DNA from 3 places in the Halomonas sp. KX33721 genome. Region 1 is predicted to be linked to each of the others. Evidence: predicted binding sites of a transcription regulator. Region 1 holds the regulator's gene; each other region holds the start of a gene.
What was found. Region 1 encodes FNR, which switches genes on or off when oxygen is low (the NO sensors DNR and NnrR bind a similar motif). Its sites were predicted from a motif close to TTGATNTANATCAA; they were not measured.
Positions count from the first base shown of each region.

Region 2: the regulator FNR is predicted to act here: its motif matches at 5,341-5,354, upstream of ccoM (cytochrome c oxidase subunit CcoM).
Region 3: the regulator FNR is predicted to act here: its motif matches at 3,061-3,074, upstream of cyoA (ubiquinol oxidase subunit II).

Region 1 is NZ_LVIA01000016.1:156,189-166,205, reverse strand. It holds gene ttcA (tRNA 2-thiocytidine(32) synthetase TtcA) at 1-439, shown strand, start outside; partial or broken gene A3220_RS07420 (tRNA 2-thiocytidine(32) synthetase TtcA) at 632-1,000, shown strand; gene fnr (fumarate/nitrate reduction transcriptional regulator Fnr) at 987-1,739, opposite strand; gene hemN (oxygen-independent coproporphyrinogen III oxidase) at 1,797-3,224, opposite strand; gene A3220_RS07405 (sulfite exporter TauE/SafE family protein) at 3,401-4,096, opposite strand; gene ccoS (cbb3-type cytochrome oxidase assembly protein CcoS) at 4,093-4,311, opposite strand; gene A3220_RS07395 (heavy metal translocating P-type ATPase) at 4,308-6,758, opposite strand; gene A3220_RS07390 (FixH family protein) at 6,755-7,279, opposite strand; gene ccoG (cytochrome c oxidase accessory protein CcoG) at 7,287-8,723, opposite strand; gene ccoP (cytochrome-c oxidase, cbb3-type subunit III) at 8,948-9,877, opposite strand; gene A3220_RS07375 (CcoQ/FixQ family Cbb3-type cytochrome c oxidase assembly chaperone) at 9,874-10,017, opposite strand, start outside.
Region 2 is NZ_LVIA01000020.1:11,610-21,626, reverse strand. It holds gene A3220_RS08150 (alkene reductase) at 1-214, shown strand, start outside; gene A3220_RS08145 (LLM class oxidoreductase) at 281-1,264, shown strand; gene A3220_RS08140 (helix-turn-helix transcriptional regulator) at 1,400-1,705, shown strand; partial or broken gene A3220_RS16845 (transposase) at 1,865-2,161, opposite strand; partial or broken gene A3220_RS17880 (IS630 family transposase) at 2,186-2,793, shown strand; gene A3220_RS08130 (group 1 truncated hemoglobin) at 2,891-3,334, shown strand; gene A3220_RS17875 (GGDEF domain-containing protein) at 3,318-3,779, opposite strand; gene A3220_RS17870 (hypothetical protein) at 3,772-4,404, opposite strand; gene A3220_RS17865 (hypothetical protein) at 4,398-4,547, opposite strand; gene A3220_RS17860 (hypothetical protein) at 4,564-4,905, opposite strand; gene ccoM (cytochrome c oxidase subunit CcoM) at 5,106-5,231, opposite strand; gene A3220_RS08115 (peptidylprolyl isomerase) at 5,390-5,908, opposite strand; partial or broken gene A3220_RS08110 (MFS transporter) at 6,040-7,409, shown strand; gene A3220_RS08105 (SEC-C domain-containing protein) at 7,428-9,248, opposite strand; partial or broken gene A3220_RS08100 (AarF/ABC1/UbiB kinase family protein) at 9,362-9,643, opposite strand; gene A3220_RS08095 (DNA topoisomerase III) at 9,912-10,017, shown strand, end outside.
Region 3 is NZ_LVIA01000026.1:77,723-87,739, forward strand. It holds partial or broken gene A3220_RS10640 (NupC/NupG family nucleoside CNT transporter) at 1-1,049, opposite strand, end outside; gene A3220_RS10645 (outer membrane protein OmpK) at 1,084-1,929, opposite strand; gene A3220_RS10650 (DeoR/GlpR family DNA-binding transcription regulator) at 2,220-2,987, shown strand; gene cyoA (ubiquinol oxidase subunit II) at 3,286-4,332, shown strand; gene cyoB (cytochrome o ubiquinol oxidase subunit I) at 4,335-6,362, shown strand; gene cyoC (cytochrome o ubiquinol oxidase subunit III) at 6,362-6,973, shown strand; gene cyoD (cytochrome o ubiquinol oxidase subunit IV) at 6,975-7,301, shown strand; gene cyoE (heme o synthase) at 7,259-8,182, shown strand; gene pta (phosphate acetyltransferase) at 8,299-10,017, opposite strand, start outside.

The sequences.
Region 1 (10,017 bases):
TCACATGGATGACATTGTAGAAACTCTTTTTTTGAATATGTTTTTTAACGGTAAGTTAAAGGCAATGCCTCCTAAGCTGCTAAGTGATGATCGCAGAAATATTGTAATAAGACCGCTTTCTTATTGTCGTGAGAAAGATATTGCTAAGCTGGCATCAATTGTAGAATTTCCAATTATTCCATGTAATCTTTGTGGTTCTCAGGAGAACTTACAAAGACAGAATATAAAAAACATGTTGGCAGGCTGGGAAAAACAAAAAGCGGGTTGTATTGAAAACATATTTAACGGTATCCAGAATGTAAGTCCAAGCCAACTAGCTGACTTAAATCTTTTCGATTTCCACAATCTCGATATCGACAGGTCTAGTAAAGTCATCTCGAACCATACTGGCAGTGTAGATGTTTCTTCGACCAATTTTATAGAAGCAATCAACCTATGATTTTGTAAAGAATACATTGGTGTATCTGGGCTGTCTTTGGTTATATTTTGATCAACTGCATTTGCTTAAAGCTTTTTTTTTACAAAAAATGAATTTTTTTGTATGGCTTGTGTTTGTTTTTCTTTAGAAGAAAGAAAATTAAGTGACTGTATTGTAATGCTTTACTCACTCACTCTTCCTCTTTTAAAAAAATTTGGCATATAAGGCACCTTAAAAGCCATGCCACCGAAGCTGCTCTCGGATGATGGTAAAAACATCGTGATTCGCCCGCTGGCCTACTGCAAAGAGGCGGATATTGCGGAGTTTTCGAGGCTGATGGAGTTTCCGATCATTCCCTGCAACCTGTGCGGCTCTCAGCCCAATATGCAGCGCCAGGTTGTCAAAGAGATGCTGGCGGAGTGGGATAAAAAACACCCCGGCCGGTTGGAAAGTATGTTCAAAGCGGTGACCAACGTTGCCCCTTCGCAGCTTGCCGACCGTGAGCTGTTTGATTTTGCCGGTCTGGAAGCGAAGCAGGCCGCATTGATGGAAGGGCGCATTCAGGCGTTTAACGTGAGTTAACCGCCTGGGCTTCCTCTTCCGCCAGGGTGATGAGGCGCTGCATATCCAAAATATTGACCTCGCGCCCGGAGACGGCCACCACGTTTTGCTGCTGAAAGCGGCTAAGAATACGGCTAACCGTCTCCACCGCGAGGCCTAGATAGTTGCCCATATCTGCCCGTGACATGGAAAGCCGGAAGCTATAGGGGGAGTAGCCCCGGCGCCGAAAACGGTCAGAAAGTGTAATCAAAAAGCTGGCCAGCCGCTGATCGGCAGTTTTGCGTGACAGTAAACGCATCATCCGCCGGTCGTCTCGTAGCTCCTTGCTCATGCTGCGGTAAAGCTGGCCGCGCAGTTCGGGCAGCTCCTCGGAGAGCGAGTCCAAACGGTCAAACGGAATTTCGCATACCGTGGTGGTTTCCAGGGCAATCACGGTGCCGGGGTAGTGTTCTTCGTCAATCCCATCCAGACCCACCAGCTCGCTGGGTAGAAAGAAATTGGTGAGCTGGTCGTTGCCATTCCCTTCGCTAGTCACCTGCTTCAAGCTGCCAGAGCGCACCGCGTAAACGCTGGTGAAAGGATCTCCTTGGCGAAACAGCCGCTCGCCTTTTTTCAACGGCGAGCGGCGGCGGATAATCGCATCGAACTGGCTCATATCCTCAAGCTCTAGGGCAAGCGGTAGGCACAGCGAGCTTAGGCTACAGGTTTGGCAGCGCGCCTCTTGCAGCAGTGAACGTCGTTGGCTGGCAGGATATGACATGTGGTGCTCCCTTTTTATTAGCCATCATAGGCGCAGGGGGTAGGTGTCTCGATACGCTTATAAAATCTTCGAGTAGCGTTGGTTGCCCTGATGTTGCAGGTGATTATCGAAGGCCATGGCTAAGTGCCGAATCAACAGCCGTCCGGTGGGCGTAGCTTGTAAATAGAGGCCTTGGCGCACTAGCAGGCCATCCTGCTCGGCGGTTTTCAACCGTTCAAGAGCGGTTGAAAAGTAGTCAGCGGCATTTATCTGCCAACGCTGGCCTATTGCTTCAAGGTCAATGGCCATATCGCACATTAAGCGCTCAATCACCTCTCTGCGCATTAGGTCATCCTTATTTAAGAGTAACCCTTTTACAGTCGCTAGCCTACCTTCATCTAAGGCAGCTTCATAGTGGGACAGCTGAGTGGGGTTTTGTGCGTAAACGTCGTCTACCCGAGAAATAGCCGACACCCCCAAACCAATCAAGTCGCACTGGGAATGGCTTGAGTAGCCCTGGAAGTTGCGCTGCAGCGTACCGTAGCGCTGTGCCTGAGCCAAGCTGTCCTCTGGGCGAGCAAAGTGATCCATACCAATATGTACATAACCCGCTTGGGTCAGCATCTCAATAGTGGTACGCAAAATAGCCAGTTTTTCATCCGCGCTGGGCAGGTCGGCTTCATTAATACGTCGTTGGGGCGCAAAGCGGGTTGGCATATGGGCATAGTTAAAGACCGACAGCCGTGCCGGGCCCAGTTCAATCACTTGGCTTAGGGTATCAGCGAAGCTTTGCTCGGTTTGAAAGGGCAGGCCATAAATTAAATCGAGGTTGAGCGAGCGAAAACCAAGCCGGTGCGCCTCATCCATCAAGGTTTCAGTGAGCACCCGTGGCTGCACGCGATTAATCGCTGCCTGCACCTGTGGGTTGAGATCCTGAACGCCCAGGCTTAAGCGATTAAAGCCCAGCGACTGCAGGTGGCGCAGGGTAAAGACATCCGCTTCGCGTGGGTCAATTTCAATAGCGTAGTCGCGGTCCGGTGCGCTCGATAAGCCAAACCGTGCATCCAGGCGGTCTATTAAATCGCTCATCTGCGCCAGGGTTAAGAACGTCGGCGTGCCGCCGCCCCAGTGCAGCTGCTGCACTGGCCGCTTTGTATCAAGATGCCGGGAGGTCAGCACCATTTCTCGATCCAGCCGAGACAAGTAGGGCTCGGCGAGGGCTGTATTTTTCGTGGCGATTTTATTGCACGCGCAGTAAAAACAGATTTTGCGACAAAAGGGCACATGAACATAAAGTGAGAGCGGCTTTTGGCTGGCATTGCTGCGTTCAAGCGCCTGGGTCATATCGTCAGCGGTGAACTGGTCGTGAAACGAGAGTGCTGTAGGGTATGAGGTGTAGCGAGGGCCGCTGGTGTCGTAGCGGCGTATCAGGGCGTCATCCCAGGCGGTGGCCTCAATCGCTGCAGAAATAGGGTGAGCGAGAGCAGCAGTGGCATGAACGGGCATAAGGAGCGCTCCTAAGTAGCAGGGCAAAGCAAGAACCGACCAACATAAGCGACGAGCTTCGCAGCTCGAACACGTGTTGGAATGCTACGTCAGCGTAGAAGGGAAAGCGTTGAGCTATATCAAGCGATAGGATGTTTGTATTGAGTATTGTCTAGAGGAGTTTGATGGGTAAGCTCTTAATGTCCGGCATGGGGCATCAGCGCCCAAAGCTGCCACAGGGCAAAACCGATAATCGTCAGCGCGGCAAGGCTACGGGTCGCCGGGTGACGAATTAACTGGCTGAGCTGGCGGGCGGCCAGACCCGTGGCTAACAGGGCAGGCAGCGTTCCCAGGCCGAAGGCCCCCATCAATAACGCCCCTTGTAGCGGGTCGGCAATGGCCAAGCTCCAGGCGAGCATCGAGTACACCAGCCCACAAGGCAGCCAGCCCCACAGGGCACCGAGCGCAAAGGCTTGCGGCAGGTGAACCACGGGCATCAAACGCCGCCCGACGGGTTCGATGAAGCGCCATAGCCTGCGCCCCACGGCTTCGACTTTCAATAGCCCTTTCCACCAGTTGGCGATATACAGCGCCATTAGGATCAGCATCACCGCCGCGACGACCTGCAGCGCGATACGCGCCTGAGGTGACAGCGATACTAAGGTGCCGAGCGCGGCCACCAAGGCCCCTGCCGTCATATAGCTCAGGATACGGCCCGTGTTATAGCTGAGCAGCAATCCCCCCATGCGAGCTGGGTGGCGCATGCTGGGCGGCACGGCAAAGGTGAGCGCACTCATGATGCCGCCGCACATGCCAATGCAGTGAGCACCCCCCATCAGGCCAAACACAAACGCCGCCATCAACGGCGGCAGGTCAAGTCCGGTCGGGTTCACGGCGGTGGCTCACGGTCACGGGGTGGCTTGGTACCTTTTTTGCGCTCGGCGCGCTGTTCGGGGGTGAGATCGTTCTCATCGTCGTCGAACAGAATGCGATGGGCAGGGCCTTCCAAGTCGTCGAACTGGTCATTCTTCACGGCCCAGAAGAACGCCCACACTGCCAGCCCCAACAGAATCAGCGACAGCGGAATCAGTAGATAGAGAATGGTCATACGGTCACCGGTGTGGCTGGGGCTATCTGAGGAGCGGGTGAGGTACGCCAGCGCGTGAGGCGCAGCGCATTACCTACCACGAAGAGAGAGCTTAGCGACATACCGATCGCCGCCAACCAAGGCGGTACCAGCCCCATCGCGGCCAGGGGAAGCGCAGAGAAATTATAGCAAACCGACCAAATCATATTTTGGCGCATGATGCGCCGAGTGGCGCTGGCAATCTCGATGGCCTCGACAATACGTATTAAGCGTGGGCTGAGCAAGACTGCATCGGCCCGAGTGCGTGCCAAGTCGGTGGCGCCATTCATGGCAATGGCCACATCGGCACCGGCGAGCACGGGTACATCGTTAATGCCGTCGCCAATCATGACCACACGTTCGCCCTGCGCCTGCAGATCACGCAGCCGCTCCAGCTTGCCCTCTGGTGATTTGCCCGCGTGCCAGGTGGTGATGTTGAGCTGCTCGGCTAAGCTCTCTACGGCTTCCTGCGTATCGCCTGACAGTAACTCAACGTTAAGCCCTCTGGCCTGCAGGGCGGCTACGGTTTGCGCAGCATCTTCACGGATACCGTCGTGGAGCTTAAACCAGGCCCGCGGGGCGCTATCTTCACTCAGCAGCAGCCACTGCCCGGCGCTGGGCGGCGTGAGTGGTTCCGTCGTTGCAAAATCGGGCTTGCCCAAGCGCCACGTTGCGCCGTTAAGCACGCCTTCTAGCCCGCTGCCGGTGACGCTTTTCACCTGACGCGCCTGCAGTGTGGCATCGCGGAACGGGCGAAACGCGCGGGCAATGGGATGCTCGGAGTGGGCTTCCAGCGCGGCGGCAATGGCCCGTAGCTGTTCGCTACTTTGCTCGTTTAACGGGCAGGTTTGGGTGAGCTGCATCTCGCCACGGGTGAGCGTGCCGGTTTTGTCAAAAATCACCCGCGTGGCGTTAGAAAGTGATTCGATGGCATCGGCGCGGGTGATCAGCACGCCACGCTGGCGCAGTTGCCCATGCCCTGCCGTGAGAGCCGTTGGGGTGGCGAGTGCCAGCGCACAGGGGCAGGTCACCACTAGAACGGAGAGCAGCACCCAAAGCATGCGGGAAGGGTCGATAAACCACCACGCCACGGTCACGCAAGCAGTGACCACCAGCAGGCGCAGTACGAACAGGTGCGCCATGCGCGCCGCCATTTGCGCCAAGCGCGGGCGGCTGGCAAAGGCGCGGTCGGTCAAATCGACGATGCCCGCCACGCGTGCATGGTGGCCTGCATGAGTCACCCGCACCGTGAGCGGATTCTCCATGTTTTGGCTGCCACCTACCACCTGTTCGCCCACACGGCGGGTGACGGGCAGGTACTCGCCGGTCAGCATCGACTCGTCCAGGCTAGACTCGCCATCTTCGATAATACCGTCGGCGGGGACGCCGTGGCCGGGCTTGATAAGTACGCGGTCGCCGGGGGCAAGCTCGCTAGCGGGCAGAATGCGTTCGCTGCCGTCAGCTTCCAGCCGTGTAGCAGAGACCGGTAGTACGCCACTAAGCGCATTGCCGCTATGGCCGCTGCGTCGCCTAGCGCGCCCTTCCACGTAGCGGCCAAACAGTAGGAAGAAGGTGAACATGGCGACCGAGTCAAAATAGACCTCTCCCACGTTAAACAGCACCGCGTAGCTACTGGCGAAATAAGCCCCACCAATGGCGAGTGAAACAGGCACATCCATGCCTAGCACGCCCGTTTTTAGGTCGCGCAGGGCGTTACGGAAGAATGGCTGCGCTGAAAAGAACACCACCGGCGTTGCCAGAGCGAACGAGAGCCAGTGAAACAGCGCAAAGAAGTCTTCACTGAGTTCCCCAGGCCCCGACACATAAATGGGGATGGAGAACATCATGACCTGCATCATCCCGACCGCCGCCACTATTAAGCGGCGCACATTCATGCGCTCTTCATGCTGCAGCCGCGTCTGGGCTTGGTCGGGTTCATAGGGCTGAGCATCGTAACCAATCGCGGCAAGTTCAGCGAATAGCTGCGATAGCTTTACTACGTTTGGGGCCCAGGAAACCCGCAGGCGGTGATGGGTCAGGTTGACTGCGCTAGAGACAACGCCTTCAAGCGCGTTCAAGCGGTGCTCGATGAGCCACGCGCAGGCGGCACAGGTAATCCCTTCTACAGCCAGCGTTGCCCTGACGTGGCCCTCATCGCCGTCTGGGTGAACGAACTGCGCCTGCAGCCCTGGATCGTCAAACACCGACCAAGTATCCGCTTTTGCAGCTTGACGCTCATCGGGGCGCTCGGGCAGTTCGGTACGGTAGCGGTAGTAGCTCTCTAAGCCGCCGTCGACGATGGCGTGTGCTACGGCTTCACAGCCGGGGCAACACAATGACTGGGGCGTGTCGTCCACCACGATTTGCCACGGTGCGCCGTCGGGCACCGGGCTGCCGCAGTGGTAGCAGCTTAGCGCTTTAGTGCTCATTCGCTCTCTGACCGCCCTCCGGGCAGAAGGGCAACGCTCGTTTCATTGGGGAAGCGGGCTTCGCCGATCAGGCGCCACTCGGCGTCATCGCCTTGCACGGGCTGAATCTGTAGGTACCAGCGGTAGCGCAAATTATCCGGCCCCTGAGTGATATAGCGGCCTTCGCGCACGTGTTCTAGTACGAAGGATTGATCACGGTCATCTTCGGTGGGGAAGATGAGGTCCAAATAGAGTTTATCCGGACGAGCATCGCCAGCAAGGTCGATCACAATATCGCTAGTCAGTGGGTCGATGCGCAGGTCGGCGCTCAAATTGAGTTCGCGCGCGCGCTCCTGCTTCGCCAGCACCATGTTAATAGCTTTACCGTGCTCGTAGTAATCCTCCTGGACCACCATGCCGTCGTAGCTCTTGATCGACATGATGGCGAAGCCAGTACTAAATAGGATGGACGAAAACAGCAGCCCTAGTAAAAACCACGGCCAAAACTGTTTGTACCAGGGCGGAATCGAGGTGTCTGACATGACGCATTTATCTCCTAATGTCGCTCAAGAACCGCGTTTCGCGGGTCTGGCGAATTTGCTCATCTTGCTGCGCCTGCAGCGTAAACGTAATCGCGTGGCTGGGCTCGCTTAACGACGCTGGGTCGGCCAGTACGGTAATCACCTGAGTGCGTGATTCACCCGCAGGTACACGCAGCGAGGTGTTATCCAACTGCAAATTAGGTAAGCCTGCCGCGCTAATATCATAGGTGTGATCTTGGGAGTCCAGGTTGCGCACAGTCAGGCTGTAGACGTTGCTGATCTGCCCGTCACGGGTCATTTGGTAGAGCTGAGTACGCTCGCGCTCAGCGTCAAAGCTCATCGGCGTACGGTCATTAACTGCCCAGGCAAAAGTCGCTATCATCACCACCAAAGCAACGAAATAGCCAATCAAGCGCGGGCGAAGAATATGACTTTTCTTGCCTTCCAGCGCGTTCTCGGTGGTGTAGCGAATAAGTCCTCTGGGGTAGCCCATTTTATCCATTACGCTATCGCAGGCATCGATACAGGCGGCGCAGGTAATGCATTCGTACTGCAGCCCGTCGCGGATATCGATGCCGGTCGGGCAGACCTGGACACACAGCTCGCAGTCGATACAGTCACCCAGGCCCGCTTCTCGGACCTCGGCATGGCTGAGCGATTTCTTGCGGTGGCCGCGGGGTTCGCCGCGGGCGTCGTCGTAAGAAACGATCAGCGTATCGCGATCGAACATCACCGACTGGAAGCGAGCATAGGGGCACATGTAAATGCACACCTGCTCACGCAGCCAGCCGGCGTTGAGGTAGGTAAAAACTAAAAAGAAACCTACCCAAAAATAGGACCAGCCATGGGCTTCTAGCGTGGGAAGCTCCTGGACCAGGTCACGAATCGGCGTAAAGTAGCCGACGAACGTCACGCCGGTGGCCAGGGCAATCAGCAGCCAAGCAGCGTGTTTTGCCCCCTTGCGCCAGGCTTTGTTGGCAGTCATCGGCTGATTATCCAGCTTTATGCGCTGATTGCGCGAGCCTTCGATGCGGTGCTCAAGCCAAATGAATAAAAATGTCCAAACGCTCTGCGGGCAGGTGTAGCCACACCAGACACGCCCCGCAAACACGGTGATGAAAAACAGCCCAAAGGCGCAAATGATCAGCAGCCACGAGAGAAGGATGAACTCCTGCGGGTAGAACGTGGCCGAAAAAATGTGGAATTCACGGCCCGGTAGATCAAACCACACGGCAGGGCGGTCGCCCCAGTTCAGCCAGGGGAGCAAAAAGAAGCCCATCATTAGCGCCCAGTTCGCGCTGCGTCGTACCTTTTGAAACAGCCCTTTGATCTCCCGCACGTAGATATGCCGCCGCTTGGCGTACATCTCTTGCGTGGTGGTGTCTCCCGGCGTGTGGTGCCCAACGGTTGGCGGCGTAATATCGTGGCTAGGTATTTTTTCCATGGCGGTGATCGCAGCTCAATAGGCAGGAGTGGACGATAGCCTGGCTCACGCAACCTTCATTGGTGAAGGAGATCGCGTCGCTGTATGTCGAATCGCTATACACACATTGCTAAACAATAGTGTAACGGATAGCCGGGTGGCTGAGCGGATGCTGGATGTAGAAAGGGTGCGGTATGTAACCGCACCCCTTCGTACACGCTGGCGTTAAACGCCTATCAACGGGGTTAGTCGTTGAAACGTAGGCTGTACACGTAAGCGGCCACGAGGTGAACACGCTCTTCACCAATGTAGGCTGCCTGGGCAGGCATGTGGCCATTACGACCGTTACGCAGCGTTTGGCGAATGGAGTCGTCAACGCCCTGGCCGGGTGCTAGGTAGAGCCACACGTCGTCGGTCAGGTTAGGCGCACCAAGTGCGATATTGCCTGTTCCGCTGGGGGTGTGACACGCCGCACACGCTGCCAGGAAGGTGCTTTCACCGCTGGCGGCACGCTCTGCATCATGCTCTTCACCGGAGAGCGACAGTACGTACTGAGTCAGGTTTTCGATATTGTTCTCACCGAGCTGCTGCCAGGACGGCATCAGACCGTTACGGCCATTGTTCAGCGTGGTCAGAATGTTTTCCGGTTCACCGCCGTAGAGCCAGTCGTCGTCGGTCAGGTTGGGGAAGCCGTAGCCGCCCTGGGCATTCGAGCCATGACATACGGCGCAGTTGTTCAAGAAGATACGCTCTGCCACCTGCATGGCTTCGGCATCCTGCGCGAGGTCTGGAATCGGCACTTCCTGGTACTGGGCAAAGATCGGCGTGAAGCGGTCTTCCGCGTCGGCCACTTCCTCTTCCCACTGGCTCTCCTGGGACCAGCCCAGTATGCCTGCGTAGTTGCCCAGGCCTGGGTAGAGCACCAGATAGCCAAGGGCAAATACGACGGTCAGGATAAAGAGCTTAAACCACCACTGCGGAAGCGGGTTGTCATACTCTTCAATGCCGTCAGCCGCGTGGCCAGTGGTTTCGATATTGCCATCAGCATCTGGGGTTTTGTCGGTCCGGCGGTTGGCTAACAAAATCCAAACGCTCAGAGCGATCGTGCCCAGCGTGACGACAATAATCCAGGCGCTCCAGAAGCTGGATAGGGAGTCACCCCATAAATTATTCATCTATTCTTATCTCCCCTGTCGTGGCGGGAATCCGCTTCGTGTTCTGTCGAAGCATGCTTGTCACGGGTCGGCTTCTCATCATCGTCGGCAAAGGGCAGGTTAGCCGCTTCGTCAAAGTCTGGTTTGCGACGCTTGGAGTA
Region 2 (10,017 bases), on a different contig from region 1:
GATTATCTGTGCCGGCAAGTACACCGCTGAACGAGGAAATCGCGTGATAAAAGCTGGCTGGGCCGACCTGATCGCTTTTGGTCGCCCCTTCATTGCGAACCCCGACCTGCCCGCGCGTATCGCCAACAACTGGCCGCTTAACCCACTTGATCCAAGCAGCATGTACGGCGGTACCGATAAGGGCTACACCGACTACCCTACTTACACACCCTAAGCGCTCAGTGCCACGCCCCATAACTCAGGGGCGTGGCTCAGCGTTTGCTGACCGAGGAAGTTAAGCATGTACCAACCGAGCACGACTCCCTACCAAGAGCATGGGGGATTCAAACGGACCTTCAGGCAGGGTCATCTAAGCCTTGGGCTGTTCTTTCCCCTGGAGGCTTTCGAGGGTGACACACCGCGCATGCTGGATCAGGTCGCGCTGGCCAAACGTGCAGAGGCACTTGGTTTTTCGGCGCTCTGGTTTCGCGACGTGCCGCTCAGGGACCCAAGCTTCGGCGATGTCGGCCAGGTTTTCGACCCTTGGGTGTATCTGGGCTACATGGCAGCCCATACAACAAAAGTCGCACTAGGCACCGCCTCCATCGCCCTTACTTTGCGTAATCCCTTGCACACGGCAAAGGCCGCAGCGAGCATTGATCAGTTGAGCGGAGGTCGCTTGCTCCTGGGAGTAGCCTCTGGCGATCGTCCCGTGGAGTTTCCCGCATTCAGCGTTGATCCAGAACAGCGCGGCGAGACCTTTCAAGAAAACCTCAATGTGATACGCCAAGCCCATCGAACACACTTCGAGCCCATTCGCTGGAGTCACGGTGAGTTACTGGGGGCCGATCTCGTTCCCAAACCTACGACTCGGGAAATACCGCTATTCGTAACCGGACATAGCCGCCAGTCGCTCGATTGGATCGCGCGTGAAAGCCATGGATGGATCAACTATCCACGTCCGCCAAAAATACAGCGACTCATCGTGGAAGATTGGCGACAGGAAACGGCTAAACAATGTGGCACTATCTACAAGCCGTTCTTGCAATCGCTGTATATCGACCTGGACGAACACCCATCCACGCCGCCCTCGCCTATCCATCTAGGATTCCGACTGGGACGTAACCATCTTCTGGCCTTGCTGGATACACTTCAGGAAATCGGTGTAGATCACGTCATCCTGAACCTCAAGTATGGTAAACGCCCCGCAGCAGAGGTTATCGAGGAACTTGGCAAACATATCGTCCCGCAATTCGGCGCACAGGTGTCCGATAGTCCTACCTGACAGGACAATAGGATTCCAGTCCAAGCCTGCCCATCACTGCGAAGGGCAGGCGCGGAGATCATGGTGAAGCCTTCCAATTTGCTGCGTGAAGCAGGAAGATATCCAGATATCGGAAGAGTAGGTATAAAAAAATTCATGACTATTGACGTCAACGAAGCCCTGAAAGCATTGGCGAACCCGACGCGCCTTGCCATCCTCAATTGGCTCAAGGATCCCAGGACAGTCTTTCCCGAGCAGGAAGTCGACCCAGAAACGGTAGGCGTGTGCGTCAGTATCATCCAGGAGCGCACGGGCCTCTCGCAGTCAACGACATCGCTTTATCTCGCCGCTCTACAGCGCGCGCAATTGGTGACATCGCAGCGGATCGGCCCCTGGACCTACTACAAACGCCACGATGAGAATATCGATGCCTTCTTAAAGGCGCTGCAAGAAAGAATCTAGCCTGGATTTCTCATAGCACCTCAGCCAGTACCGCACTCAGGCTCTAACACCGCTAAACACCTATTGGCTCGACTTACATCGGCTACTTTTTAACCACTTTTCGTCGTTCAGACACACCTCCCCCTTCCCCCCATTGCGTCGGGCCGGGGGCGCCCGAGGTCAGTTCGGCACCAACCGCCTGACGAGATCGGATAGCGCCGTTTTATAGGGGTAGCTGTCACTCATGAGTACGCGGATTCGACGCGTATTGCGGATGATGACCGCGCCTACTTTGATGAGCTTGAGCCTAAGGTTGCTCGGACTCATGCCCGCGAAGGGCGTGTGCTTCAGGTAAGTCCGTAACCGCTCGAACAGTGTATAAGCGAAGCCCGACAAGATCAGCCGCCACTGATTGGCCCACCAGTGTGTGCTGGAGGTACGGTCAGCGAACAGGCTCAGTTGTTGATCCTTGATACGGAAAGCGGAACGTCTCCGCTACTCATGAGGCACCGCTTTGTTACTCCTCTCACGACGGCTGAGCAGGAGGCCCTGATGGACACTTACCGATACGCCGAAAAGCCTGCGCTGCGTCGGCGTGCTCATGGCATCCTGCTCAGTCACAAAGGGCATACGATCGGGCAGATCTGCGAGATCCTGGTCGTCACCCGTAACACGGTGGCAAGCTGGTTCAAGGCCTGGGAGGCTAAAGGCCTGCAAGGTCTCCATGACAGGGCGCGTAGCGGGCGACCGCCAATTTTCGATGACCAGGAGCATGGGCGCTTGCAGGAGCTGGTCCAAGAGCATCCTCATCAGATCAAGACCGTTCGGGCTCGGCTGCTTGAGGAAACCGGCAAGACCTCCAGTACGGCGACCCTCAGGCGGACGTTAAAAAAATCGGCCATAGCTTCAAGCGCGTCCGGCGCTCACTGACGGGGCGACGTGACGAGACGGATTTCCGCAACACGCAAGGCCTGATGTCAGCGCTTCAGGCCTGGGAAGATCAGGGTATCGCAGAGCTTTACTATTTTGATGAATCTGGGTTTTCTCAGTCATCTGCCTTGCCCTATGCGTGGAGTCCTGTCGGGAAACCGCTGGAGATGACCGCCTATGAAAGCTTCGCGACGTTGCGTAGTGAGGCAGAACGGATCCTGTCAGGTTACGGAACGGAATGCGCTATTTCTTTTGCTTAGGTACTTAGGCACCGAGTTGAAAAGCACTTCGCGCAGCCTGCTAATGACCAGTGCGTTCATCGGTACGCTGTTGCTAACCGGCTGTGCCCAGCATCACCAACACGCCACGCTGTATGAGCGTATCGGCGGCCAGCCCACCATTGAAGCCGTGGTCGAAAACCTGCTTTACCGCATTGCCGATGACGAAGAGATCGTCAGCTACTTTGCCAATAACAATATTGACCTGTTTGCGGCATCGCTGGCCTCTCAGCTGTGTGATGTAAGCGACGGCCCCTGCCAGTACAAAGGCCCACCCATGGACCGCGCCCACCAAACCATGGGCATTACCGATGCGCATTTTAATCGAGTAGTGGAGTACCTGGACGCGGCCATGGTAGAGGAAGGAGTGCCGCTGGCGGCCCGCAACGATATGCTCGGCCGCCTGGCTCCCATGTACAAAGATGTTATGCGCTTGCAGTAACCTGCCAGCCATCACGCCCTGCTGTTTTCACCTGATAGAGCGCTTTGTCGGCCGCCTCATAGGCCACCGCAAACGAGTTTGCATCGGCTACAAAGCGCGCTCCCCCAATACTTAAGGTGACATCTTTGTTATCGGGATGGGCAGGGTGCGAGAACTGCGCCGCCTCAAGCTCTACTTGTAACGCCTCACAATACTGGGTCAGCGCTTGATCAGTGGGACACGGCAGCAACGCGGCAAACTCATCGCCCCCAAGGCGATATAGCGTGGCCTCGGCACCGAGCGCATCTCCTAGTAAATTCGCCAGCAGGCGCAGCAGGCGATCCCCCTCAGGGTGGCCCAAGGCATCGTTATACTGCTTAAAGAAATCGATATCGACCAGAATCAGCCCTATGGAGCGGCCTGAGTAAGCGGCGACATCCTGATGGAGCGCACTGCGGTTACCGATACCGGTGAGTGCGCCGCAATTGGCGCTCGTGCATCGCCCAAAAGAGCAAGCCTAAGACAAAAATCAGCAGACTGGAGTAGATCAATACCTGATTATGACGGCGCGTGCTGGAGGAGAAATCATTGATAGCCATACCACGGCGATCCAACTGATCCATCTCAATACGAGTTAAGCACTCCACTGGAATAAACAGCGCATGGGCCGCATCGAAAGGATCGATCTGTTGGGCGTCAATGAGCTCAGCCAACCCATCTATCAACGCTAGGCTGGATGCAGTGCAGGCGTAATACTGGCGGTAGATATGCACATCAAACAGGCCATAGGCCAGATCCAATGAAAGGCGCGCTTCGCCTAGCTCAACGGGCGACGAGGCCATCAACAGCTTTTCCTGGGCGCGCTGCACGTAACCACGCGCACGAGTCGCCAACTGTTGGCCAGTTAAGCTGCCCGTCTGGCTGAAATAAGCCTGTATTTCTGGGTAAACCCAGCGCGCCTCGTACACAATCAGTACCATCAGCCCAACAAAGCTCATCAGGCTTAGTGTCAACCATGTGACGTAACGCCGCCCTCCACGCCGTAAGCGTGACGAGACCGGCGATTTATTAGGCGGCGTGGCACTCACCATTGCGCCTCAATACTGCGAATCATCCAGACCCAATCGTTGAAATCACGCAGGTTAGCCACATCGCGGCCCGAATATTCGCGCTCAACTAACCGAATAGGCCCCCGTGTGCGTAGCGTCAGCGGCTCGCCATCTTCAGACGTCACCAAGTACCAGGTTGGGTCATCCCAGCCCCAGGCTCACTTCGTAGTCATCCCAGGTCGTAAAGTGCAATGCTGGCGGTATCTCACCAAAGTGTTCGATTAAAAAATCACGAAACGCAACGCCGCGCATTTCAACGTCGCGGCCCTGATAAGGGTCGAACACTGTAAACGTGACATCCGATTGGTGGAGTAGCTCGCCGAGCGCGATCTTTTGCGTTGACTCACCATTAATCAGGGTTAATGTCTGAGCATTTGCCGAGACAGGTGCCCCTCCAACAGTGGTAAAGACGAGTACTAATCCTGCTTTTATTAGCGCCCCACAGCGCCAATGCATCGGCAAGCGTGAAAAGACAGCATTCATAGCAGTGAGCTTCCTAATGTGGTTGAGTACTTTAGGCTTAAAACAGGCACTTTACCAACGCATAACTGCCAATGCGCTTCAACGGTTATTAATACAACTTAAAAAAAAAGACGCAAAAAAGCCGGCCCCTTGGGCCGGCAACAGGAAGCTTACACATTAACGTAAGCCCCCTCCCCTGACGACTGACACAGCCTGCTGAATTAAGGCTTCTTACGTTCATCCTTACGCAAATGGTCACGTACCACAAAGCCTACCCAACCAACCATAAAGGTGATCATTAGCGCGACAGTAACTAGGCCGAAAATTACCGCATCATCCCAGTACATGGTGCTTCCCTCCCGCCGTGATGTATGGGGCCATCGTACTGCGTTCAGAGAAGGGGAAACTGACCTGGGTCAAGCTTTTAAAATGGTGGCCGCAAGGGTAAACGGGAACTTGATACAGGTCAGTTTTTAACGCGCTTCACCCGATAAAAACGGCTTTTTTAGAGCACTTTACGGTCTTCTACTTTGCTGTGCTCGGTGCCCGGTGGCAGCGGATGGCCTTTAGCAAGCTCTGCACGGGTGGCATCGCGAACGTCTAGAATCTTCACCTGATAGCGCAGCGTATGGCCCGCCAAGGGGTGGTTGGTATCCACCGTGACGGTATCGCCGTCGATGTTCAGCACGGTGACGATCTGCGGGCCAGCCTCGCCTTCGGTTTGAAAACGGCTGCCTGGCTCAATCTCTGCACCGCCAAACGACGCGCGACTCACCTCTTGCACCAACTCTTCGTTACGCAGGCCGTAAGCATCAGCGGGAGCCAGCGTGACGCTTAGTTCATCACCTACGGCTTTGCCGGTTAAATCTCGCTCCAAGCCCGGCAAAATATTATCGTGGCCGTGAAGATACTCCAGGGGTTTCTGACGTGCGTTGGAGTCATCCAACACGCGGGGGCTGCCATCGCTGAGCACATCGCTAAGCACGTAGTGCAGAGTCACTACCTGATGGGCGGTAATCGACATGGAAAACTCCTCTCCGGTAAGCTGTCGGCTTTGTCATGGAACGCCAACCATGAACCCTATCCATAGTCTAACATCGACGGGTTTTTGAGCGGCCCACGTCACCGATGTTTCTTTTTGGAGTACTCCCTTACATGCCCACCCCGACTCCTCAGCGCAGTTGGCTGGCGGCGCTTGGTATTTACTGCAAAGCGCCTGTCATCACCATGCTGTTTTTAGGCTTTTCCGCTGGCCTGCCCTTTCTACTGGTGTTTTCGACGCTCTCCGCATGGCTACGTAGCGACGGGGTCGAAGTAGCTGCCATCGGTTTTTTTGCCTGGATCGGCATGCTCTACTCCATCAAATTCTTCTGGGCACCGGTGGTAGACCGACTCGCGCTGCCTCTGCTCACCCGCGCCTTTGGACAACGACGCGGCTGGATGCTGTTGGCCCAGGGCATGATTGCCGCCGGTCTCATTGGCCTCGCAGGAGTAGACCCAATCGACAACCTAGCTGGGTCGCCGCCTTTGCGCTATTGGTGGCGTTTGGCTCCGCCACGCAAGATATCGCCATTGATGCTTACCGTATTGAATCCGCCGATGATGATGTTCAAGCAGCCATGGCCTCCACCTACATTATTGGCTATCGCGGCGGGCTACTAGCGGCAGGGGCCGGTGCGCTTTATGTGGCATCGGCGGTATCGTGGAACGCGGCTTACCTGACCATGGCCGCCCTGGTGAGCATTGGCGTGATCACCGTACTGATTCGCCCAGAACCCAAGCGCGCTTCATTAACCGTGCAACTAATCCATGAACCCAAAGTGCGCGCCTTTATTCGCGCCAGCCGTGGAAAGCCCAAAACGCTGCGCCGCTTGGGCGCTTGGGTGATTGGCGCGATTGTTTGCCCGTTTACCGACTTCTTCCGCCGCTATGGGGTGAAGGCGATGGGTATTTTGGTGTTTATTGCCGTGTTCCGTATCAGCGACCTGGCCATGGCATCGATGGCCAACCCGCTCTATATCGACCTGGGCTTTTCACTGGCGACTATTGCCAACGTCACCAATATTTTCGGGATTGCGATGAGCATTGCAGGAGGCATTCTAGGCGGGCTGCTGGTGGCCCGTTACGGCATTGGCCCACTGCTGATTTTCGGCGCGGGGCTGGTGATGGTCACCAACCTGCTGTTTGCGGTGCTTGCGCTAATCGGCAATCAGGTGCCGATGCTGGTAGTCACGATCATTGGCGATAACCTAGCCAACGGCCTGGCCAGTGCGGTGTTTATCGCGTTTCTTTCAAGCTTGACCTCGCGGGCATATACCGCCACGCAGTACGCGCTGTTTTCGTCGCTGATGACGCTACCGGGGAAATTCCTGAGCGGGTTTGGCGGGATTGTGGTAAGCGCTCAGGGTTATGCCACTTTCTTTGTGGTAGCCACAGTGCTCGGCTTACCCGCCATTCTGCTGGCCATTTGGATAAGCCGAGATAAACAGCTAGTGCCTACCCCAGTTACCGAGGCAGGCAGCTAAAAACCGTCAGCGAATAGCTCAGCGGTGGCTGGCTAACCAATCCAGCGCCCCTGGCGTGGTGCGCCACTGGTCGCGCATCAGCGTACGGTACTGCCACGCTTCCGCTCGGGAGCCAGGGTCAACCTGCCCATCAGGATGAGGCATGGAGGGCCTTGGGTTCTCCGCGCAAATTAGTTCTAGCGCGTGGCGGTTGTGGGCAACCACCTCCGCCAGTGCCGCTTCGGCGGCCTCCTGCTGCCCTAACCGGTAAAGCGCCAGCGTGCGCCCCATCAGCAACCCTAACACCAGCGAGCCGTCATCTTTTTGCGGCTCTTCAGTCAGCGCCAGCGCCTCTTCGTTGCGGTCATCGCGCAGCAGTTGATCAAGCACCAGCTCTTTCAAGCCCAGGCTATCTTCTTGGTCAATCGCCAGCAGCTCTTCGGCTAGCTCCCGGGAGTGTTGGCGAGCGCCACGCTCCATGCCGACAACCAGCGCCAAGCCGGTGCGCAGCAGCATGACATTATCGGCATCGTCCCAACACAGGCTGCCGTCGCCTGCGGCGCGGGCCTGTTCCAGCCAGCGTGAAAGGCGCAGCGCCAACGGTTCCAGCAGGCTGGGTGCCATCCACGGTAGGCTGCCGAAGCGGCTGGTCAGCGCCAGCGTTAGGTCTTGCACCACTTGCGGCGCATCCAGCCACTCCGGGTGGGCGCACAGCGCCGACATCCAATCAATCGCATTGACCCAGGGGTCGTCACGGAAGCCCAGCGCCACCTCTTCATCTACCATGACCTGGAACTGCTCGTGCCACGCGGCAAACAGCGTCTCTTCACGGGCGGTAGTGGTGTAGTGCAGGCGGCCAGTCTCAGCATCCTGCTCAATGGAAAGCTTGGGAGCAACGGGCAGCGCCGCTAGCAGCGCCTGAAGCGAGACCAGCGGCGTCGCCATATCTTCTTCAGCACTCAAGAGCTGGTCGGCCAGCGTTGCGCCGGGGTTATCTGCCAGAGCGGCCAGGAATTCGAGCTGATCTTCATCCAGATCCCCTTGGCGCACCAACCGGCGATACCAGAAATTAGCGCGCTCTTTGGCCTCTTTCTCATGGCCTTCATGGAGTAGCAGCATGGCTTCAATGTAGGCCAGCGTTGGCGAATCGGGCAGCGCCTGCTGAGCTTTGACAAACGCCGCGCGGGCGCTATCTAAATCATCGTTATCCAGGTGCATCAAGCACAGCCTCTCAAGGGCCACGCCGCGTAAAAACAGCGGCCCGCGCTCCATCACGTCGTCCAACAGGTCGGCACGCTTGCGGGTAAAGCCGCGCTCTTGATAGATATCCAGCAGAATTTCAAAAGCTGGCTCAGCCTGCTCTGGCAGGCGCGACCAGTCGCTACCATCAAACAGCGACTCAAGAATCTGCATGGAACGGCCGGTTTGACCACTCTCTGCGGCAATCAGCCCAGCTTCTAGCAGCGCTTGAGGTGGTGCCTGCTGGCTATCTAACGCCGCCTTCAGCGTGGCCCCCTTCCATTCGCGCAGCGAGAGCATCCACATCATCTGTTCAGGGATGTCGGTCGGGAAATTAACGCGGTAGCAGCACTGCTTATATTTACGTCCGGAATCGCACCAGCACGGCTCGTTGCGGCCAGGTGTTGCCAAGGGCTCGCTAGCAAAATCCAGCCGCTCTAGCGGAGTTTGCGACCATAAAATGGGCGCTAGCGCCTGTGCGGTGGCCACATCGCCGTTAAACGCCTGCGCGCCTTTGTCACGTACCCACGTCATAAAATCGGGGTAGTGTTCCTGCTGCCTGATTGCCGAGAGTGCCCCAGAGGCAAATCCCAGCAGTTGATCGACCCATACCGCCAGCATTGCCGTCTCCACTGTCTTCAAGACTATAAAATCTGTAAAACCGATTAAAAAGCGCAATAGTCTAGCATGGCTGGCGGGGCTACCGCAGCGGTCATCGCTTGGCAGGGCCTTGGCTAAGCAGTACGCGCCCAGCCCAGCAGCGGCTGAGTTCGGTCGTGCATATCTAAACGGGCCTTTAAGCGTACCAAGTTCCAGTAGTGGCCGTTGAGCGCCCGAGAGAGCAGCAGCGTATCTGCCGGGGGCTGAAGACGATCCATGGCGGCCCACACTTTGGGGGTGAGCTCCCGCAGGCGGCGATGAACGCGCACGTCGCTGAAATCCTGCTCGCCTGGGGCGAACAGCGGGGTAATACACTCAGCGGATTCGCGATACAGCGCCAGCGGAGCGCCTTGGCCGCCTAACCGCGTTTTCAGCAGGGCACCACCCGTACGCGCACCCAGCCCAAATAAACGTCGTGTTCTACCGCGCTCGCGCATAAAAACCGCCTCCCAGTGCTTTGCGACAGCTTACTCAATCCGATAACTCTATACAAAAACTATACAAACAAATGACACACGACACCTTTTAAGTACCTGTATAAATTTTCACGCCTCGACGTTCAACCCACTGAGCGGCTTCTGCTACCATGACACTCTTTCAAAGACCGCTACCAGGGCCTACCGTATGCGCTTGATTATCGCCGAGAAACCCAGCCTCGCCCGTGCCATTGCCGACGCCCTGCCCGGTGGCGGCAAGCGCCAGGAAGGCGCGATTGTGTGCGGCGATACCA
Region 3 (10,017 bases), on a different contig from region 1:
AGCCGCCACCACCTGTTCCCCATCGATGTAGGGGGCGAGGTTGATATAGGCCACGAACTCGTTTACCACCAGCTTTTGGCCGATGAAAGAACCTGCCAGCGTTGCCTCTTCCCAGGGCACGCCGAGCAGGAACGCCAGCGGCGCAAACAGCCAGCCGAGAATCAGCTCGAGGCTCAGCGATTCAAAGCCGAACCAGCCGCCAACGCCGCCTAAAATGCCGTTGATCAGCGCGATCAAGCCGATGAACGCCAGCAGCATGGCACCCACGTTGGCCGCCAGCATCAGGCCGGAGGTCGCGCCGGACGCCGCGGCATCCAGTACGTTGGTAGGCTTGTCGTCCTGCTCTTTCAGCTCTTCATCGACCTTGGAAACGCTGTCGCTATCTTCCACGTTCTGGGTTTCCGGCATGATCAGCTTGGCGAACAGCAGGCCGCCAGGCGCCGCCATGAACGAGGCCGCCACCAGATACTCCATGGGAATGCCCAGCGCTGCGTAGCCTGCTAGAACGGAACCGGCTACCGAGGCTAAGCCACCACACATCACCGCAAATAGCTGCGAAGGCGTCATGCGAGCAATAAACGGACGCACCACCAGCGGTGCTTCGGTTTGGCCGACAAAGATGTTCGCAGTCGCAGAGAGCGATTCGGTGCGCGAGGTGCCCAGTGCTTTTTGCAGTGCGCCGCCCAGAATCCGAATGACCCACTGCATGATGCCTAGGTAGTAGAGCACGGCAATCAGCGACGAGAAGAAGATGATGACCGGCAGTACTTTGATAGCAAAGACAAAGCCGACGTTTTCCACATCGCTAGGCCGCCAAACAGGAAGCCGATACCGTCGTTAGCAAACACCAGTACCTGGCTAACACCGGCGGAAATGGTTTGCAGCACCGCCTGGCCGAACGGCACGTAGAGCACGAATGCACCGATACCGGCCTGGATAGCAAAAGCACCCAGTACGGTGCGCAGCCGAATCGACTTGCGGTCATAAGAGAAGATTAGGGCGATGGCCACCAGGGTGACCATACCAACCAAGCTCATGATGAGGGTCATGGGAGTACCTTCGGATCGTGAGGAGTGGGAGCGATTACAGCAAGTTCAACTTAACTGAGTAGATCATCGCATTTTGGTAAGCGTCCGGGGTACCCAGTTTATTCTCTGAGTAGCGGTACTGCACGCCCGTGGTGATCAGATCAGACGGGTGCCACCACAGGCTCAGTGCGCCGTTGGTACCTACGCTGCCTGCTTTATCGCCCACGTAGTTCTGGGTCAGGTACTCGTCATCACGGCCAAACGTCTGCTCGTGCCAGTTGATCACGCTGAAGTTTTGGTTCAGAGCGGTGAAGTCGTAGCCCGCGACCCAGCCAGCCATAAAGCCGTTCATGCCAGTGTAGCTATTGCTCTGTACCCGCGCGGCGCCGATGAACGGTTTGAACCATAGGCCGTTATCGAGCGTGGTGCGGTAGCCAAGACCCAGAATTTGGTCTTGCTCGCGAAGTTCATAGCCGTAGTCGCGGAAATCGTACAGGTGGGCGTACAGCGAAAGTGGGCTGTCACCCAGGTAAATGTGCGAGGTCACTTTGCCGGAGGTACGGAAGTTGTCTTTACCGCCACTGGCTTGGTCGAACTGATCGTTAGTGGGGTTCTCGAAATCGAAGAAGCCGTAAAATTCGCCCCAGCTAAAGCCAACGCCGCCTTCGATTTCAACATACGTAAAGTCGCTTTTCGCTGCGTTGCTAGCAGTGCGCGCTTCGGTGCCGTTCGACCAGTCCAGGTAGTTGACTGAAACGTTGGCAAACGACCAAAGGCGGTCAAGGGTGTGCGGCTCGGCATCGTCGGCAAACGCTGGAGTTGCCAAGGCAGCTCTTGTCAGTAAAACGCCAGCGCCAAGCGTGACGAACGAAGAAGAACGAGAGTGGGATAAAGCAGTCATGGAAGCCTCAACAGGGTTATATTACGGTACCAGAGCAACTGGCGTACCGACGTTGTGGGTCGTGTAGGCTGGCGTAATGTTAAAATTATAACATTGAGTGTTATTTTTTTAACGTTGATTTGCAAGCATTGTCACATCAACGCTGTTTAAATGTGATAAGCGCATCACGGGTGGGTGACGCCAGTGAAAAGAGTGCGCAGTAGTGGAAATTGGCAGGGCCCTAGCTCAGCATAGGATGCCTGGCGGGGCGCAATGCCGATAACAAAATGAATCATAAGGAGATGCCGGACATGAACGATCGCAGCGCACAGCGCATGGCCATGCTGCAAGAAGCGCTGGCCAGCGGGGGAACCCTGCATCTTCGAGATGCCGCCGAGCTGTGCGGCGTCTCCGAAATGACCATTCGACGGGATCTCTCGACGCAGCCGTCGGCCATTAGCCTGTTGGGTGGGCGATTGGTGATGGCCAGCTACCCCGGCGTGACGCCGGTATACGATTTGACCGAGCAGCAGGCGAGCCATTACCAAGTCAAACAGCGCCTTTGCCAGCGCGCGGCCAGCTTCATCGAAGAGGGCGATACGCTGTTTATCGACTGCGGCTCCACGCTCATTCCACTGCTGGGTCAGCTTAGTCGTTTCCGAGAGCTAACCGTGGTGACTTATGCCCTCAACGTAGCCAACGCCGTCGCTGGGCTGCCCAATGTGCGCCTCGTATTGCTAGGTGGGCTTTTCTACGCGTCCTCTCAATCGTTTGGCAGCGACGGTATGGGCGCGGCCATCGAGCGCTTGGGCATCAACAAGGCGCTGATCTCTGCTGCCGGCGTGGATTGCGAACGAGGCGTAAGCTGCTTCCATTTTCACGAAGTAGGGCCAAAGCAAGCGGCCATTGCCACGGCAATGCAGCGACTGTTGGTGGTCGATGCCAGCAAATTTGGCGTGGTTCGCCCGGCCTATTTTGCCTCGCTGGAAGACTTCGATGTCATCGTCACCGACGACGAGCGCGCCCCTGGTTTGCTGGAGCGCCATCCGCTGCCCGCGCTTAACGTCACGCTCGCCTAATGAAAGACGGTCGAAGCCCCGTATCGCCCTCTTCAAACCGGTGCGCGGGGTGCGGCATAACGTCTCTTTCTGATTGACTCAGATCAATAGAAAATACTTTAGTCTTAGTTGATGCGCATCAGCGCAGGCCGAGGCTCGCCACCAACCCCATGCGGTGGCGCATATTTTTCCCGGAGCAACGCTTACGCTCTCACTGTTCTGGGAAAAGTATGGGGTGATAGTTAGCTTGCTATATAGCTGGCTAGTTAGCTAGCCAAACAGCAGGCTGTTTTAGACAACTCTCTGATGAGATCACACCATGCAACTACCTACCCACTGGCGCAGGCGAGGCACGTTTGTGCTCGTCGTATTGTGCTTGCTGTTAACGGGCTGCAGTTCTGCATTGCTGGATCCGAAGGGGCAGATTGGCGTTGAGCAGCGCTCGCTGATTCTGACCTCCTTTGGGTTGATGCTGATCGTGGTCATTCCGGTCATCGTGATGACGCTTTTGTTCGGCTGGCGTTACCGCCGCAGCAACCGCGTTGCCAAGTATCTGCCGGATTGGGCGCACTCCAATGCCATCGAGGCGGCGGTTTGGACCGTTCCCTGCTTGATCATTGCTGTTCTCGCCTTTCTTACCTGGAAAACCTCCCACAGCCTGGACCCCCACAAGCCGCTTGAGAGCGACGTGGCGCCCATGGAGATCCAAGCCGTGGCGCTGGATTGGAAGTGGCTGTTCATCTATCCCGAACAGGGCATTGCTAGCGTCAATGAACTGGCGTTCCCGGTAGATACCCCAGTGCGCTTCCGAGTGAGTTCTGGCTCGGTAATGAACGCGTTCTTCATTCCACGTTTAGGCAGCCAGATTTACGCCATGGCGGGCATGGATAACGACGTTCACCTGATTGCCGACGAAGAGGGCGTCTACCCCGGCCGTTCCACCAACTACAGCGGCGCTGGCTTCTCTGGGATGACCTTCGATGCCCACGTCACCTCTCCGGCGGAATTCGATGCCTGGGTGGAAAACGTGCGCGCAGCCGATGACACCCTTACCTTCCCTGAAGGCTACAACGCCCTGGCAGAGCCGAGTGAATACCACCCGGTGGAGTACTTCTCGGCGGTCACGCCCGAGCTGTATGAGTCGGTTGTCAGCAGCTTCCACGGTGGTGACGGCAGCGGGCACGGCGGTCATGCAAGCCACGGTGATGCCATCAGCGATGCCCACGAAAGTCACGGTGAATCCAGCGAGCTAGAGAGCGCCAGCGCTTCTCAACAGCAGGCCGCGATCGGCCACGTTACCAATCAGCATGCAGGTGATGACCACGCCATGGGCGGCCATCCCACAAGCGTTGAAGCGGGGGGTTAAGCATGTTTGGAAAACTCACGTTAGAAGCAATTCCGTATCACGAACCGATCATTATGGTCGTTGCTGCCTTTATGGCGATCGGGGGTGCCGCGCTACTTGGCGCATTGACGTATTACCGTAAGTGGGGCTGGCTGTGGAACGAGTGGTTTACCTCCGTTGACCACAAAAAGCTCGGCATTATGTACTTTGTGGTGGCCTTGGTGATGCTGCTTCGCGGCTTTGCCGATGCGATTATGATGCGTACCCAGTTGGCCATGGCGGCCGGTGGGGCTGCTGGTTATCTCCCTCCTGAACACTACGATCAGATCTTTACCGCCCACGGCGTAATCATGATCTTCTTCGTTGCGATGCCCATGGTCATCGGCCTGATGAACCTGGTGGTGCCGCTGCAAATCGGCGCCCGCGACGTTGCTTTCCCGTTTTTGAATAACCTGAGTTTCTGGCTGTTCGCTGTCTCGGCGATTTTGGTCAATATTTCCCTCGTGGTAGGGGAGTTCGCCAAAACCGGCTGGCTCGCTTATGCGCCTTTATCGGGGATAGAGTTTAGCCCTGGGGTGGGGGTTGATTACTGGATATGGGCACTGCAAATATCCGGGATAGGCACCACGCTCACCGGCATCAACTTCTTCGTCACCATTCTGAAAATGCGCACCAAAGGCATGACCCTGTTCCGCATGCCGATTTTTACCTGGACGTCGCTGTGCGCCAACGTCCTGATTATTGCCTCGTTCCCGATTCTGACTGCGACCATCGCGCTGCTAACCCTTGACCGCTACTTCGGTATGCACTTCTTCACCAATGACTTTGGCGGCAACATGATGATGTACGTCAACCTCATTTGGGCCTGGGGTCACCCGGAAGTGTACATTCTGATTCTGCCGGCCTTTGGCGTGTTCTCTGAAGTCATCGCCACCTTCGCCCGCAAGCGCCTGTTTGGTTACAAAACCATGGTCTGGGCCACGGTGGCGATCACGCTGCTGTCGTTCATCGTCTGGTTGCACCACTTCTTCACCATGGGGGCCGGTGCCAACGTCAATGCCTTCTTCGGCATCATGACGATGATCATTGCCATCCCCACCGGGGTGAAGGTGTTCAACTGGCTGTTCACTATTTTCCGCGGCAGCCTAGAGCTGACCTCGCCAGTGCTGTGGACTCTGGGCTTCATCATCACCTTTACCCTAGGCGGTATGACCGGCGTCATGCTGGCGTTACCGGCAGCCAACTTCGTGTTGCACAACAGCCTGTTCGTGATTGCCCACTTCCACAACGTGATCATTGGCGGCGTGGTGTTCGGCATGATGGCGGGCCTGACCTACTGGTTCCCCAAAGCGTTCGGCTTCACGCTGAGCGAGAAGTGGGGCAAGCGCTCGTTCTGGTGCTGGTTCATCGGCTTCTACGTCGCGTTCATGCCGCTCTATGTCTTGAGCTTCTTCGGTGCCGTGCGCCGTATGCAGTCCTACGCCAATCCTGAGTGGCAACCCTGGATGATTCTGGCTTGGGTAGGTGCCGTGATCATCATGATGGGGATTGCCTGCACCATCATTCAGTTCTGGGTCAGTATCCGCGACCGCAAGCTGAATGCAGATCTAACCGGCGACCCCTGGGATGGCCGCACGCTGGAGTGGTCGACCTCTTCTCCTGCGCCGTTCTACAACTTTGCTCGCCTGCCGGAAGTCGGTGACATCGACAGCTTCTGGTCGCAAAAGCAGCGGGGTAACGAGCAGTTGGACGAAGCGCCCTACACCGATATTCACATGCCGCGTAACACCGTGGCGGGGCCGGTCATCAGCTTCTTCGCGCTGATTCTAGGCTTTGCGCTGGTGTGGCATATCTGGTGGCTGGCAGCCGTGGGTGCATTGGGCGTCGTCGTCAGTTTCATCGCCCGTGTATTCAACGAAGATATCGACTACTACGTGCCCGCCGCCGAAGTGGCGCGCATCGAGCGCGCGCACGAAAAGCGCAAAACGTCTGCGCCGAGCAGCGCAGCGTCTGACCGTGAACAGACCAACTATGTGGAGGCACGCGCGTAATGGCCACCGATACCCTACATCATGGCGCCGCGTCCGAGCCCCATGAGCACCACGACGCGACCGGCACGAAAGTATTTGGCTTCTGGGTCTACTTGATGAGTGACCTGGTGATCTTCGGGTCACTGTTCGCTACCTACGCCGTGCTGATGAAAGGCACGGCCGCCGGGCCAACGGCGGCAGATATTTTCGAGCTGCCCTTTGTGCTGGTGGAAACCTTTCTGCTGCTGTTCAGTAGTTTCACCTTTGGCATGGGCGTACTGGCGATGAATGCCGAGCGCGTCGGCCAAGTAAAAGCGTGGCTGGCGATCACCTTCTTGCTCGGTGCCGCGTTCGTCGGTATGGAAGTGTACGAGTTTCAGCACTTGATTCATCAGGGCTACGGCCCTGATCAGAGCGCGTTTCTCTCGTCCTTCTTTACCTTGGTCGGCACCCACGGCCTCCACGTGACCGTTGGTTTGGTGTGGATTCTAGTGATGCTGGTGCAGCTTTCGACCATGGGCATCACCCCGATGACACGTCCGCGGATTCTGTGCCTGAGCCTGTTCTGGCACTTCCTGGACATCGTGTGGATCTGCGTGTTCTCGTTCGTTTATCTGATGGGAGTGCTGTGACATGAGTCATTCATCATCTTCAACGTCTTCCCACGGCAGCGTTAAATCGTATGTGACGGGGCTTCTGCTATCTTTAGTGCTAACCGTGATTCCGTTCGCGGTCGTTATGAGCGGTGCGTTGAGCACCGCCACGACGGTGGTGGTCATCGCTATAACAGCCGTGCTGCAGATTTTGGTCCAGCTGGTCATGTTTATGCATATGAATACCAAAGCCGACGAAGGCTGGAACGTGATGTCCTTCGTTTTCACACTGACGATACTCGTCCTGGTGGTAGGGGGCTCGTTATGGATCATGCAGCATCTGCATCTCAACATGATGATCGGCTAAACGTGGCGCCGAGCCGCTGGCGCGACGTGCTGGCGCTTACCAAGCCGGGGATCATTGGTGGCAACTTGATTGCGACCTTGGGCGGCTACTTTTTAGCCGCTCACGGCACCTTCGATTGGGTCACCTTTGCCTCGGTGATGATGGGCATTGCCCTGGTGATTGCTTCGGGCTGCGCCTGTAACAACGTCATCGACCGGGATATTGATGCACTGATGGCGCGTACGCGCCATCGCCCGCTCGCCAAGGGGCGTATCTCGATTACCCAGGCACTGGGTATTTCGGCGCTGCTGGGCGTGGCGGGGATCGTGTGCCTGGCATTGGGCACCAATGGCTTGACGGTGGCGCTGGCGGTGATTGGCTGGGGCGTGTATGTCGGGGTCTACAGCCTCTACATGAAGCGCCACTCCGAGTACGGCACGCTGGTGGGCAGCCTTTCCGGGGCCATGCCCCCTGTGGTGGGCTACTGTGCCGTCACGGGGCAGTTCGATAGCGGTGCGCTGATGCTACTGGTGATTTTCTGCCTGTGGCAAATGCCGCACTCCTATGCCATTGCGATTTTCCGCTATGCGGATTATCAGCGGGCATCAATTCCGGTGCTGCCGGTGGTGCACGGGATCAAAATGGCCAAGCATCACATCCTGGGCTATATCGTGGCGTTCATTCCCGCCTCGCTGGCGCTGGTACTGGCCAGCCAGGCAGGGATGGGGTATCTGTGTGTGGCGCTGGTCATGGGCGGCTACTGGCTCTACCTCGCACTGCGCGGTTATCGGTTAGATGACGATGTTCGTTGGGCCAGGAAAGTGTTTGGGGTCTCTATTCTGACGATCACTGCGATGAGCTTAGTGATGGTGCTGGAAGCCATGGTGCCGATGTGGGTGTAATGCCTAACAACGATTGAACCTGACGCAAAACTTGAAACGCCCCGAACAGTGAACTGTTCGGGGCGTTCTTTTTAGCGCGGCTTTCAGCGGATACGTATACAGGGCTCGGGGAGTGCTTAGCCTTTCCGCTGGCTGGCCTGAATCGCGGTGAGGGCGATGGTGTAGACGATGTCATCCACCAGGGCGCCGCGGGACAGATCGTTCACCGGCTTGTTCAGACCTTGCAGCATCGGGCCCACGCTGACCACTCGGGCGCTACGTTGAACGGCTTTGTAGGTGGTGTTGCCGGTGTTGAGGTCGGGAAACACGAACACGGTGGCCTTGCCCGCCACGGGGGAGTCGGGGGCTTTTTGCTTGCCCACGCTTTCGATGGCGGCGGCGTCGTACTGCAGTGGGCCGTCGATGGCCAGGTGCGGCGCGCGCTCCTTGGCGATGCGGGTCGCTTCGCGGACTTTATCCACGTCGGCGCCGGTGCCGGAGTCGCCGGTGGAGTAGCTGATCATCGCCACCCGGGGCTCGATACCGAAGGCCTCGGCAGAGCGCGCGCTCTGCAGGGCGATTTCCGCCAGGGTTTCGGCGTCCGGGTCCGGGTTCACCGCGCAGTCGCCGTACACCACCACTTGCTCGGGCAGCAGCATGAAGAAGATCGACGACACCTGGTTGTACTCCGGGGCCGTCTTGATCAGCTGAAACGCCGGGCGAACCGTGTTGGCGGTGGTGTGTACCGCGCCCGACACCAGGCCATCCACTTCATCGAGCTGCAGCATCATGGTGCCCAGCACCACGTTATCCTGAAGCTGCGCTTCGGCGGTCAGCTCGTTGAGCTTGCCGCGACGGCGCTCCACCATCGGGCCAATGTAGCTGGCGCGGGTGCTTTCCGGGTCGATGATGGTCAGCGCATCGGGCAGCGTGAGGCCACGGTGATGGGCGACGCTCTCGATATCTTCGCGTTTGCCCAACAGTACGCAGTCGGCAATGCCACGGCGCTGGCAGATGATTGCCGCCTCGATGGTGCGCGGCTCGTCGCCTTCCGGCAGCACGATGCGCTTTTTGGCTTGCTGAGCAAGCTTCACCAACTGGTGGCGGAACGCCGACGGCGAGAGGCGGCGGGTGTAGCCACGGCTCAGCTTGGCTTTCAGCCACTCCAGGTCCATGTGTGCCGCCACGAAGCGGGCCACCTGCTCGGCGCGCTCGAAGTCATCCATGGGGATTTCAGTGCTGAGCTGGCTCAGGTTTTGCGCCGTGGTCAGGCTGTCGGTTTCTACCGCCAGCACCGGCAAGCCGGTTTTCAGCGCCGGGCGGCACATCTCAATCATGCCCTCGTTGGGCAAGAAACCGTTGGTGAGTAAAACGCCCGCCAGCTGGGTGCCGTTCATGGTGGCCAGCGCCGAGGCCAGCACCACGTCATCACGGTCCCCGGAGGCGACCACCAGACTACCCGGCGTGAAGATATGCAGCGCATTGGCCGCACTTCTGGCACACAGGCTGGTAGAGAGGACGCGGCGGCTGGCGGCTTCACCTTCGTTGAGCATCTTGGCATTCAGCGCCCGGGCTACGTCTAGCGTGCGCGGAGCGCTCAGGGTCTTGCTGTAGGGTACCACGCCAATCAGGTGGAAGCGGTCGGTGGCTAGCGCCGGGGAGTAGCGTCGCAGTTCGTTGAGTACCGGCTCTTCCAACTGCGGCTTGATGGTGCCCGGTGCAGCGGAAAGATCATCCTCCTGACCGTAGGGCAGGTTTTTCATGCGCATCAGAATGCCGCCCAAGGTGCGGCTGGAGCTGACGCCGCCAAAGCTTCGAGCGTGCATATCCAGCTCTTCCGCCAGCGTCTGGGGCTC